DNA from 3 places in the Mixta hanseatica genome. Region 1 is predicted to be linked to each of the others. Evidence: predicted binding sites of a transcription regulator. Region 1 holds the regulator's gene; each other region holds the start of a gene.

What was found. The regulator CRP, encoded in region 1, controls carbon source genes, mostly activating them, when cyclic AMP is high. The targets are predictions, from matches to a motif close to ATGTGANNNNNNTCACAT.
Region 2: a site for CRP is predicted at 1,428-1,445, ahead of K6958_RS15770 (glycoside-pentoside-hexuronide (GPH):cation symporter). Genes of this name have one in related genera too.
Region 3: a site for CRP is predicted at 1,732-1,749, ahead of K6958_RS12835 (maltoporin). Genes of this name have one in related genera too.

The regions. Positions count from the first base shown of each region.
Region 1 is NZ_CP082904.1:406,561-409,830, forward strand. Features, by position in the region: gene K6958_RS01815 (YccS/YhfK family putative transporter) at 1-1,183, opposite strand, end outside; gene crp (cAMP-activated global transcriptional regulator CRP) at 1,245-1,877, opposite strand; gene K6958_RS01825 (phosphoribulokinase) at 2,182-3,051, opposite strand; gene K6958_RS01830 (YheU family protein) at 3,175-3,270, opposite strand, start outside.
Region 2 is NZ_CP082904.1:3,304,701-3,307,970, forward strand. Features, by position in the region: gene rclA (reactive chlorine resistance oxidoreductase RclA) at 1-784, shown strand, start outside; gene K6958_RS15770 (glycoside-pentoside-hexuronide (GPH):cation symporter) at 1,662-3,095, shown strand; gene K6958_RS15775 (NosD domain-containing protein) at 3,176-3,270, shown strand, end outside.
Region 3 is NZ_CP082904.1:2,656,213-2,659,482, forward strand. Features, by position in the region: gene K6958_RS12825 (NCS2 family permease) at 1-291, opposite strand, end outside; gene K6958_RS12830 (LacI family DNA-binding transcriptional regulator) at 515-1,585, opposite strand; gene K6958_RS12835 (maltoporin) at 1,839-3,098, shown strand; gene K6958_RS12840 (beta-galactosidase) at 3,252-3,270, opposite strand, start outside.

The DNA.
Region 1 (3,270 bases):
TCATTAAAATCCACCACGGCTTCGGCACGTTAAAGGTTAGCGCCAGCACGCTGCCGAACACCAGCATCACCGCAAAGCGTGCCGCGGTACGCAGGGCAGAGGATTTCAGTGACAGATAGCTGCGCAGGGCGGGAAGCAGCGGCAGCTGACGCTGGCGATCGGCCATCAGGTCGCGTCGATAGAGCGGACGTTGAGTACGCAGCACACGGGCGATGCGGCTGAAATGGTAATAACAGAAGTGGCCGACCGGATTTTCCGGATGCTGACGCGCAATTTTTTCCAGACCCAGCAGCGGCTTTTCCATTGTGAAACGTGACGGCAGCCGATGATAAAGCAGGTCGTCCGCCAGTTCGCGCAGCCGTGCGGCAATAGTTTGTGCATTCCAGCGGATCACCGCTTCCGCATGGCTTTGCTCTACCAGCTTTTGTACTTCCTGCGGCTGATGCAGGCTGACAGCGATATGCTCCTGCAGATCGAGCGCGACCTGAAACGCACGCATCAGATGGCGATGGCTGTGATCGCGGTTGGCGGCCAGCATATGCATTTGCTGATAACAGGTATTAATCAGATCGACGGCTTTTTGCTGACGCGCCAGCAGCGGCGGCAGCGCTTTTTCCGGATCGGTAAGCTGCGTTAGCAGGGTATATTTCGCTTCGCAGTAATCCGCCAGTTCGTGGTACAGCAGGCTGAGCGTTTCGCGCATAGGCTGCTCTTTCCACAGCCGGAACCAGAACCAGTTAAACAGCCCATACCAGAAGGTGCCGCCGATATAGAGCAGCGGCGGTCCCCAGATGGGCATATTGCCCACCAGACCGAGGGTAAAAATGGCGGCAATCAATGAAGCGGGCAGCAGGCGGGCATGAAGCGGACCGATTTCCCCGGTCACGCCCAGTACTAACGCCATGGCGAACAGCGTAACGGGTAGCGGCACCTGCTGTAACGATAGCCATTGAAGCAGGAAACTGCTAAAAGCAAACAGCGCACCGCCAACGATAAGGCGCTTAAAGAAACGCCGATGCGGCGTATCCAGACCGGCAATATTGCAGCAGGCGGGAACCAGCGAGAAGAGTAGCCCTTTTTGTAAATCGCCCAGCAACCAGCCAAAGGCTACCGGTAAACAGAGCACCAGCGTTTGACGCAGCGCGTAGTTCACTTCGGGATGGTAAATAATTCTCCGCCACATACTACATCACCAAAATAGACACGGCGTGATGCCAGGCATCACGCCGTGTCTTCAGCGTAGCTTAACGGGTGCCGTAAACGACAATCGTTTTACCGTGCGCGGAGATCAGATTTTGATCTTCCAGCATTTTCAGAATACGACCTACCGTCTCGCGTGAGCAGCCAACGATCTGGCCGATCTCCTGACGGGTAATCTTGATTTGCATCCCGTCCGGGTGCGTCATCGCATCCGGCTGTTTGGCAAGGTTAAGCAGCGTTTGGGCAATGCGGCCGGTAACGTCAAGGAAAGCTAAATTGCCTACTTTCTCTGAAGTTACCTGTAGGCGACGCGCCATCTGTGAAGAGAGACGCATCAAAATGTCAGGATTCACCTGAATCAGCTGACGGAATTTTTTGTACGAAATTTCGGCTACTTCACAGGCGGTTTTCGCTCGTACCCATGCACTACGTTCCTGGCCTTCTTCAAACAGGCCAAGCTCGCCAATGAAATCACCCTGGTTAAGATAGGAAAGGATCATCTCTTTGCCTTCTTCATCCTTGATCAGTACCGCAACCGCACCTTTTACGATGTAATAGAGCGTCTCGGCCTTTTCACCCTGATGAATCAACGTGCTTTTTGATGGATATTTGTGAATATGGCAATGTGACAGGAACCATTCGAGTGTAGGGTCTGTTTGCGGTTTGCCGAGAACCATTCGCTATTATCCTCTGTTGTAATCGTGCCCTAAATACAGGGGGCAGTTTTCCCTGTCAGGCGTTGAAATCTTCAAGCGTTTCCTGCTGGAAATTATGCAGGCAACTGCGAGGCTTAAGGGCGTGCAGTCGTCCCGTTCTCGTTTCATCGAACGAAAATATTACAGCTTTGTTTGTAGCACAGCTTTATCTTACTGTCTCCTGTTGTCTCGCTTCAGCTTGTGCTGAATCGGACAATTGCCGTTTAGCTGTTGAAAGCCCAGGCAGGCAATTCGCTTACTTATCTGAAGACAGAGAATAGGCAGATTATTCGATTTTTTTGCCTTCAATCAGGCGTTTCACTAACGGCAGCATAATCAATTCCATTGCCAGCCCCATTTTCCCGCCGGGCACCACCAACGTATTGATATGTGAAATAAACGAACCCTGCAGCATCGCCAGAAGATAGGGGAAATCAATATCTTCCAGGCCGCGGAAATGGATTACTACAAAGCTTTCATCCAGCGAGGGGATCGCGCGCGCGGCAAAGGGATTCGACGTGTCCACGGTGGGCACGCGCTGAAAGTTGAGATGGGTGCGGGAAAATTGCGGCGTGATGTAGTTAATATAATCTTCCATTGAGCGCACCACCGAATCCATTACCGCTTCGCGTGAGTGGCCGCGTTCGCTGGTATCGCGTACCAGTTTTTGAATCCACTCCAGATTGACGATAGGCACCACGCCAACCAGCAAATCCACCTTTTCCGCCACGTTATGCTGTGGCGTGACGACGCCGCCGTGCAACCCTTCATAAAACAGGATATCCGTGGGTTCCGGCAGCGGCTGCCACGGCGTAAAGGTGCCGGGCACCTGATTCCACGGCACCGCTTCGTCATAGGTATGCAGATATTTACGCGACTGGCCGCGGCCGCTTTCGCCATATTCAACAAAGGTCTGTTCCAGCAGGCCGAAGTCGTTGGCCTCCGGTCCGAAGTAGCTGATGTGCCGGCCCAGATCGCGCGCCTTGCGGATCGCCATATCCATTTCCGGGCGCGTATAGCGATGGAAACTGTCACCTTCCAGCTCGGCAGCGTGCAGGTTAAGCTGCTGAAAAATTTTACGAAAGGCAAGACTGGTGGTGGTGGTTCCCGCTCCGCTGGAGCCGGTCACCGCGATAATCGGATGTCTGGCTGACATAAATACTCTCTGGGTAAAATCGGGCGATGAGCATTGTTAACACGTTTCGGCCTGCAGTGTCATTACCGTGCGCGCCCGTCACCACCTGTTAATGTGACAGGCCGCACAGAGCGAGCCGCAGCGCTATTCGCCGCGAAACTGCCCGCGCGGCATAATGTTTACCGTTTCATGCAGCTCCGACCAGACCAGCACGGCTTCGCCGCTTTTCAGCTGGCGACG
Region 2 (3,270 bases), 1.4 Mb from region 1:
TGCGCCGCAATTTCTGGCGCGGGAAGATGCCGATATCAGCGCGGCGATAAGGACTATCCTGCAGGAACAGGGCGTAAAGATTGAGCTAAATACCACAGTGCAGTCTGTTACCAGCGGCAGCGACAGCGTTACGCTGCACACCGCTCAGGGCGATCGCCAGGTGGATGTGCTGCTGGTGGCAACCGGACGCCGTCCGGCCACTCAGGCGCTGAAACTAGAAAATGCCGGCGTGGCAACAGATGCGCGCGGTGCCATCCGCGTCGATAATCAGCTGAAAACTTCAGTAGATCACATCTGGGCGCTGGGCGATGTCACCGGCGGACCCCAGTTTACCTACATCTCGCTTGATGATTTTCGCATCGTATACGACCAGCTACTGGGTAAAGGTAGGCGTACCACAGACGATCGCATTAATATTCCTTATTCAGTATTTATGACGCCCACGCTGTCGCGCATTGGTTTAACAGAAGCGCAGGCTCGTGAACAGGGCAGGAACATCCAGGTGGTTTCCCTGCCCGTAACAGCGATTCCGCGTGCGCGAGTCATAAACGATACGCGCGGTATGCTCAAGGCGGTGGTGGATAATCACACCCAGCAGATCCTCGGTGTGGCATTACTGGCGGCAGATTCTCATGAGGTGATTAATATAGTGAAAACGGTAATGGATGCGGGCTTGCCCTACACGGTGCTGCGGGATCAGATCTTCACCCACCCCACCATGAGTGAGTCGCTTAATGACCTGTTCGCACAGGTGAAGAGCCAGAGGCGACCATCAGAAGGTTGATGGCGTTGTCACATCATGGCGCATTATCCGCTCCAGCCATAAGCGCTACCGGTAATGCAGGCTCAACATAACCCACCGTAAGGGGCAGATTGTGCGCTTATTTATTAACGCGTTGACTTTATAGCGACTGCCGTTGCTTAAAAAAAATACAGGAGTAGACTGGGGTTTCCATTGAACATGCCAGGTGCTCCTACCACCCGGCAAGTGGGAAGAGGCCCTCACCTTGTGAGGGCTTTTTTTCGTCTTAACCGAGCATAAAACCTGACGCCATAAGGCGTTGCGTCTGGCAAACCAGGCTTTCGTTATCCTTTACCTCATTGAGAGCTCTGTTAAGCCCCGGTAGGTGCTCTAAAAAGCATTTTAATCTGTGAAGGAGTAAGAATATTACCGCGCATATATTTATTCTTCGTGGCAATGTTAATTACCACTAAAAAACACTTACAACTTCGTTCTTCCGAAAATTAATATAAAAATTAAAATCGCCAAAAAAAAGCCCTCAACATACGGAAATAAATACCTCACTATGGGCCCATTTTACAATGGCGAATCCTTACATCCTCGCGGTTATATACAGATTAATCTTATCTCTTTCCCTACAGATAAAATTGAGAATCAAATTCATGCTTTCATGTAACAAAACTACATGTGACATGGATTACAAATTTAATCGCCTCTGCCACATATAATTACATCACAGTCAGAACAACACATCACCATGGAACAAAATAACGATGTAACAAAAACAGTAACCTTGCCCCATCGTGAGTTTCGCGTAACGCCGGGCATAGTGGAATACATCATCCTCTTTTTACTTCATTAGCATCGGCCGTAACGGTTCATGCTTTGTACTGATGATCGCGCAATAAGTGAGGGATCTATGTCTGATAGCGCAATAAAAAAGCAAAGCGCTTATGAAAAGCTAAGCCTGAAAGAAAAGGTAGGCTATGGCATGGGCGATGCCGGCTCCTGCATGATCTGGAGCGTACTGGCACTGTACCTGACGTGGTTTTACACTGATGTTTACGGCCTGGATCCCGGCATCGTCGGTACGTTATTTTTAGTTATTCGTATCTTTGATGCGTTTAGCGATCCGGTAATGGGCGCGGTGTGCGATCGCACTAAAAGCCGCTGGGGTAAATTTCGTCCGTGGCTGCTGTGGATGGCTCTGCCGTTCGGCCTGGGGGCGATCGCCATGTTCACTACGCCCGATCTGAGCATGAACGGAAAAATCGTTTATGCCTGGGTAACCTATCTGATTATGTCACTGATCTATACGGCAATAAATATTCCCTATTGCTCGGTAGCCGGCGTGATTACGCTGAATCAGAAAGAACGTATGGGATGCCTGTCATGGCGCTTTTTCCTTAACGGGCTGGCGACGCTGATCGTCTCTTCAACCATCCTGCCGTTAACCGACTGGCTGGGGAACGGCAACCGTGCCCCCGGTTTTCAGATGACGATGATCATCATGGGCACTGCCGCTACCTTTATGTTCCTGTTCTGCTTCTCCAGTATTAAAGAACGCGTGGTTGCCGTGAAGGAAAACGACTCATTAAGGCGCGATCTGAAAGACATCGTTAAAAATGATCAATGGCTGCTGATGATCACTATCACCTTTCTTAACGTCTTCCCGGCCTTTATTCGTGGGGCGGTCACCATCTATTACGCCAGCTATGTGATGCAGGCCTCCGTCGGGTTTATTACCTTTTTTATGGCGCTGGGCGTCGCCTGTAACATGCTGGGCAGCGTCATAGCTAAACCGCTTACCGACCGCTTTGATAAAGTGAAACTGTTTCGCATTATCAACGTGATCCTCGGTATCCTCTCGTTCGCGCTGTGGTTTGTGGACCCGGCTTCGCTAACGCCGCTGTTAACGCTGTTTATTATCATTAATATCCTACACTTAATTCAGTCGGGTCCGATCCTATGGGCCATGATGTCCGATGTTGATGACTACGGCGACTGGAAATTCGGCAAACGCCTGACCGGCATCTCCTTCGCGGGCAACCTGTTTATGCTGAAAATGGGGTTGGCAGTCGCCGGGGCTATTGTCGCCTGGGTGCTCTCCTGGACTGGCTATATCGCAAATAAGCCGGAGCAGAATCCGCAAACCATTGAGGGCATTATTATCATGTTCTCGCTCATGCCGATGGTGAGCTATTTTATCAGCGCGTTTATTGCCCGCTATTTCAAGCTCAATAATACCTTTCTGGAGAAAATTAAAGTCGACCTGGCAAAACGTGGTTTGGAAAACAGAAATATGACATCACAGGAGTGTCATGATATTCCTGCATCTCAATCGATGCATTAATTTATCAAGTCACAAGAAGCGCGGCCTGTATTAACAGGCTGCAGCTCAACTGCACACTATTTTTAAAGGAGCGTTTATTAATGTCTGATGAAAATTATTATGATGTAACCGCGTGGCATATCGGCAATGCGTATCAAGATATTGGTGAAGTGATTAATAGCATTATTGCCGATAT
Region 3 (3,270 bases), 2.1 Mb from region 1:
CCAGCTGTAGCCCATGTGCAGCACCACGGTATAGGTGAAAAAAGCATTCAGCCCCATCCCCGGCGCCAGCGCAATCGGATAGTTAGCGATCAGCCCCATCAACAACGAGCCAATCGCCGCCGCCAGACAGGTGGCGACAAAAACCGCGCCTTTATCCATCCCGGTAGCGCTCAGGATGGTCGGGTTAACAAACAGGATATAGGCCATCGCCAGGAAGGTGGTGAGACCCGCTATCACTTCGGTACGCACCGTGGTGTGGTGTGCTTTTAATTGAAATAGTTTTTCTAGCATGCTGCTTCTCTCGTAGCGTTAGCGTCGTCACTTGCGTGAGGTTTCTCTTGCCGAAATAACATAAGAGCCTTCCTGATTAGCAAGAGCTATGCCACCGCCGCTGCCCGCCTTTTTCGTCTGCGGCTTCAGCCTGCTTTACACGTTATGCGCCCCTGCACCACCCAGGGGCACCAAAAAACCGCAGCGCACCAAAACAAGGAGCCGCCCGGATGGCGCGATGAGGTTACCCGAGACGGCTGGCAATCAGACGCAGCTCATCGGCTATCTGCTTCAGATCCTGCTGCGGTTGACCATACGGCCCGGTAGAGCTGCGTATCACCAGCCGGGCCGGCAGAATGGATGACGATCGCCCTTGCCCACCGTCACCCAGGCTAAGCAGCCGCTCAACCGCCTCCCTGCCCTGTAAGTCAAGATCGAGCGAAACCGTGGTCAACGCCGGATGAAAAAACGCGCTCTCATAGGTATCGTCATAGCCAATAATCGATTTTTGTCCGGGCACCGCCACGCCGTTCTGATGAAACGCGCTCAGCACGCCCAGCGCCATTTGATCGTTACCGACCAGCAGCGCGGAGAAATGGGGTGTTTCACGTAGCAACTGTAGCGCGCCGGCATAGCCGCTTTGCGCATCCCAGCTGCCGTGGATCACGCTAACCGGCCGCAGACGGTAGCTGGCCAGCGTATCCAGCCAGCTTTTCAGGCGCAGATTAGCCGAAACGGAGTTTTTCGGCCCGGCCAGCAGGGCGAATTCGCGGTGCCCCTGTTCATAGAGATATTTAACGCTGGCCCGCGTACCGTCGGCCGGGTTAAAGGAAACGTTAAACACTGAACAGAAAGGATCGACATCCAGAAAAAGACAGACAATATCATCATTGTCAGTAGCGATCTGTTCAGCATCCTGGGTTTCCAGCGGCGCGTTAATAATGACTTTATCTACCAGCTGTGACTTCAACTCGTTGATGCAATCCTGCAGGCTTTGATTGACGTTCTCATCGATCATCGCAATCAGTACCTGATAGCCCGCCATATTGGCGTAGCGTTTTATTGCTGCTGCCACCTGCGAAGGCGCATGCAACGCCAGCGAAGTGGTCACCAGCCCCAGCGTGGTGCTCTGCTTGCCAACCAGCTGCTGCGCCAGCCGGTTCGGCACGTAGCGTAGCGTTTCGATAGCCTGTTCAACCTTGCGCCGCGTGGCGTCAGAAACGTTTGCGGACTTATTCAGCACGCGCGAAACGGTCTGATAAGAGACACCGGCATGACGCGCGACATCCTCCAGAGTGGCACTTTTTGACTTCATCACTGGCTTCCTTGTTACGTTTTTCTCGATTCTAACACTCTGGCTGCGCCCCGCCATCGTTACGATGTTAAAAGCAGTATAAGTAATACGTTCACAATACAGGATTAGTGATCCGCTTCAACGATCTTAGCGAAAAACACCGTTTTATTTGCAGTTAATCACATTATATCAAGATCCATATTGCCGTAAATTACAGGATTGCCGTTTACTGTCGCTGCGTTGTGAACGTATTACAAATAATAACGAGGAAACCATGATTAAGCTACGCACTGCGGCAGTGGCGCTGGCCGCCGCTCTTGCCTCTCCTTCTCTGTTTGCTGCTATTAACTCCATCGATTTTCACGGCTATTTGCGCGGCGGCATAGGCGTATCGCGTGACGGCGGCCTGGAGGAGTGGCAGAAAAACAAGCTGGGCCGCCTGGGCAATGAATCCGATACCTACGGGGAAGTGGAATTTGGCAGCGAAGTCTACAAAAAGAATGACGTCAGTTTTTATATCGACACCATGGTCAGTATGGTCTCTGACGGATCCAATGATAATGAAAGCACGCTGGATGATGACGTGGAGTTTGGTCTTCGTCAGCTTAACCTGCAGATCAAAGGCCTGATCCCGGGCGATCCTAACGCGGTGATCTGGGGCGGAAAACGCTATTATCAGCGTCATGACCTGCATATTATCGATACCAAATACTGGAATATTTCCGGCTCCGGCGCCGGTATTGAGAACCTGACGCTGGGCCCCGGCGCGATTTCGCTGGCCTGGCTGCGCGGCGATGCAAACGATGTGGACTACCGCGTCGATGGCGATAACGACGTTAATATCAACTATATCGATGTGCGCTATGCCGGACTAAAGCCCTGGCAGGGCGCGTGGGTGGAAATTGGCGCCGACTATGCCATTCCTAACCCCACTAACAAGCAGAAAGAGTATGGCGGCCTGTATGATGCCGACAATGCCGTGATGCTGACCGGCGAAATCAGTCAGGATATCTGGGGCGGCTACAACAAATTTGTTCTGCAGTACGCCAACAAGGGACTGGCGCAGAATATGGTATCGCAGGGCGGCGGCTGGTATGACATGTGGAATCAAACCAACGATGCCAGCGGCTATCGCGTGATCAATACCGGCCTGTTGCCGCTGACCGATCGTCTCTCTTTTAACCATGTCTTTACCTGGGGCGCGGCGCAAGATATCAGCGCGCAGACTAATGAGACCCACCTGCTTTCGCTGGTGGGTCGCGCGCAGTATCAGTTCACCGACTATGTACGCGCCATTGGCGAAGTGGGCAGTTTCTGGCAGAAAGAGGAACATAAAGACGGCAGTGACTATAAGCAGGCTGGTCAGAAATATACGCTGGCGCTTGGCCTGGCTGCCGGTCCGGAATTTATGTCGCGTCCTGAGCTACGCCTGTTTGCTTCCTGGCTGAACGATTCCGAACAGGGCCAAAGCTTCCAGGACGGCACCGCCAGCGATACCTGGAACGTTGGCGTCCAGGTCGAGGCCTGGTGGTAAACGCATTACGCTGCGTCTTCGTTGTCACTGCTGTTATTGTTTTGGGTCGTTTTGGATAACCTTCGCTGGTTATCCTTTTTTTTGGGCCTGCACAGGATGCATAAAAAACCCTCGCCGTGGCGAGGGTGCAACAATAACGAACAGCGTAACTGTTTAGCTCAGCGGCGGGCTT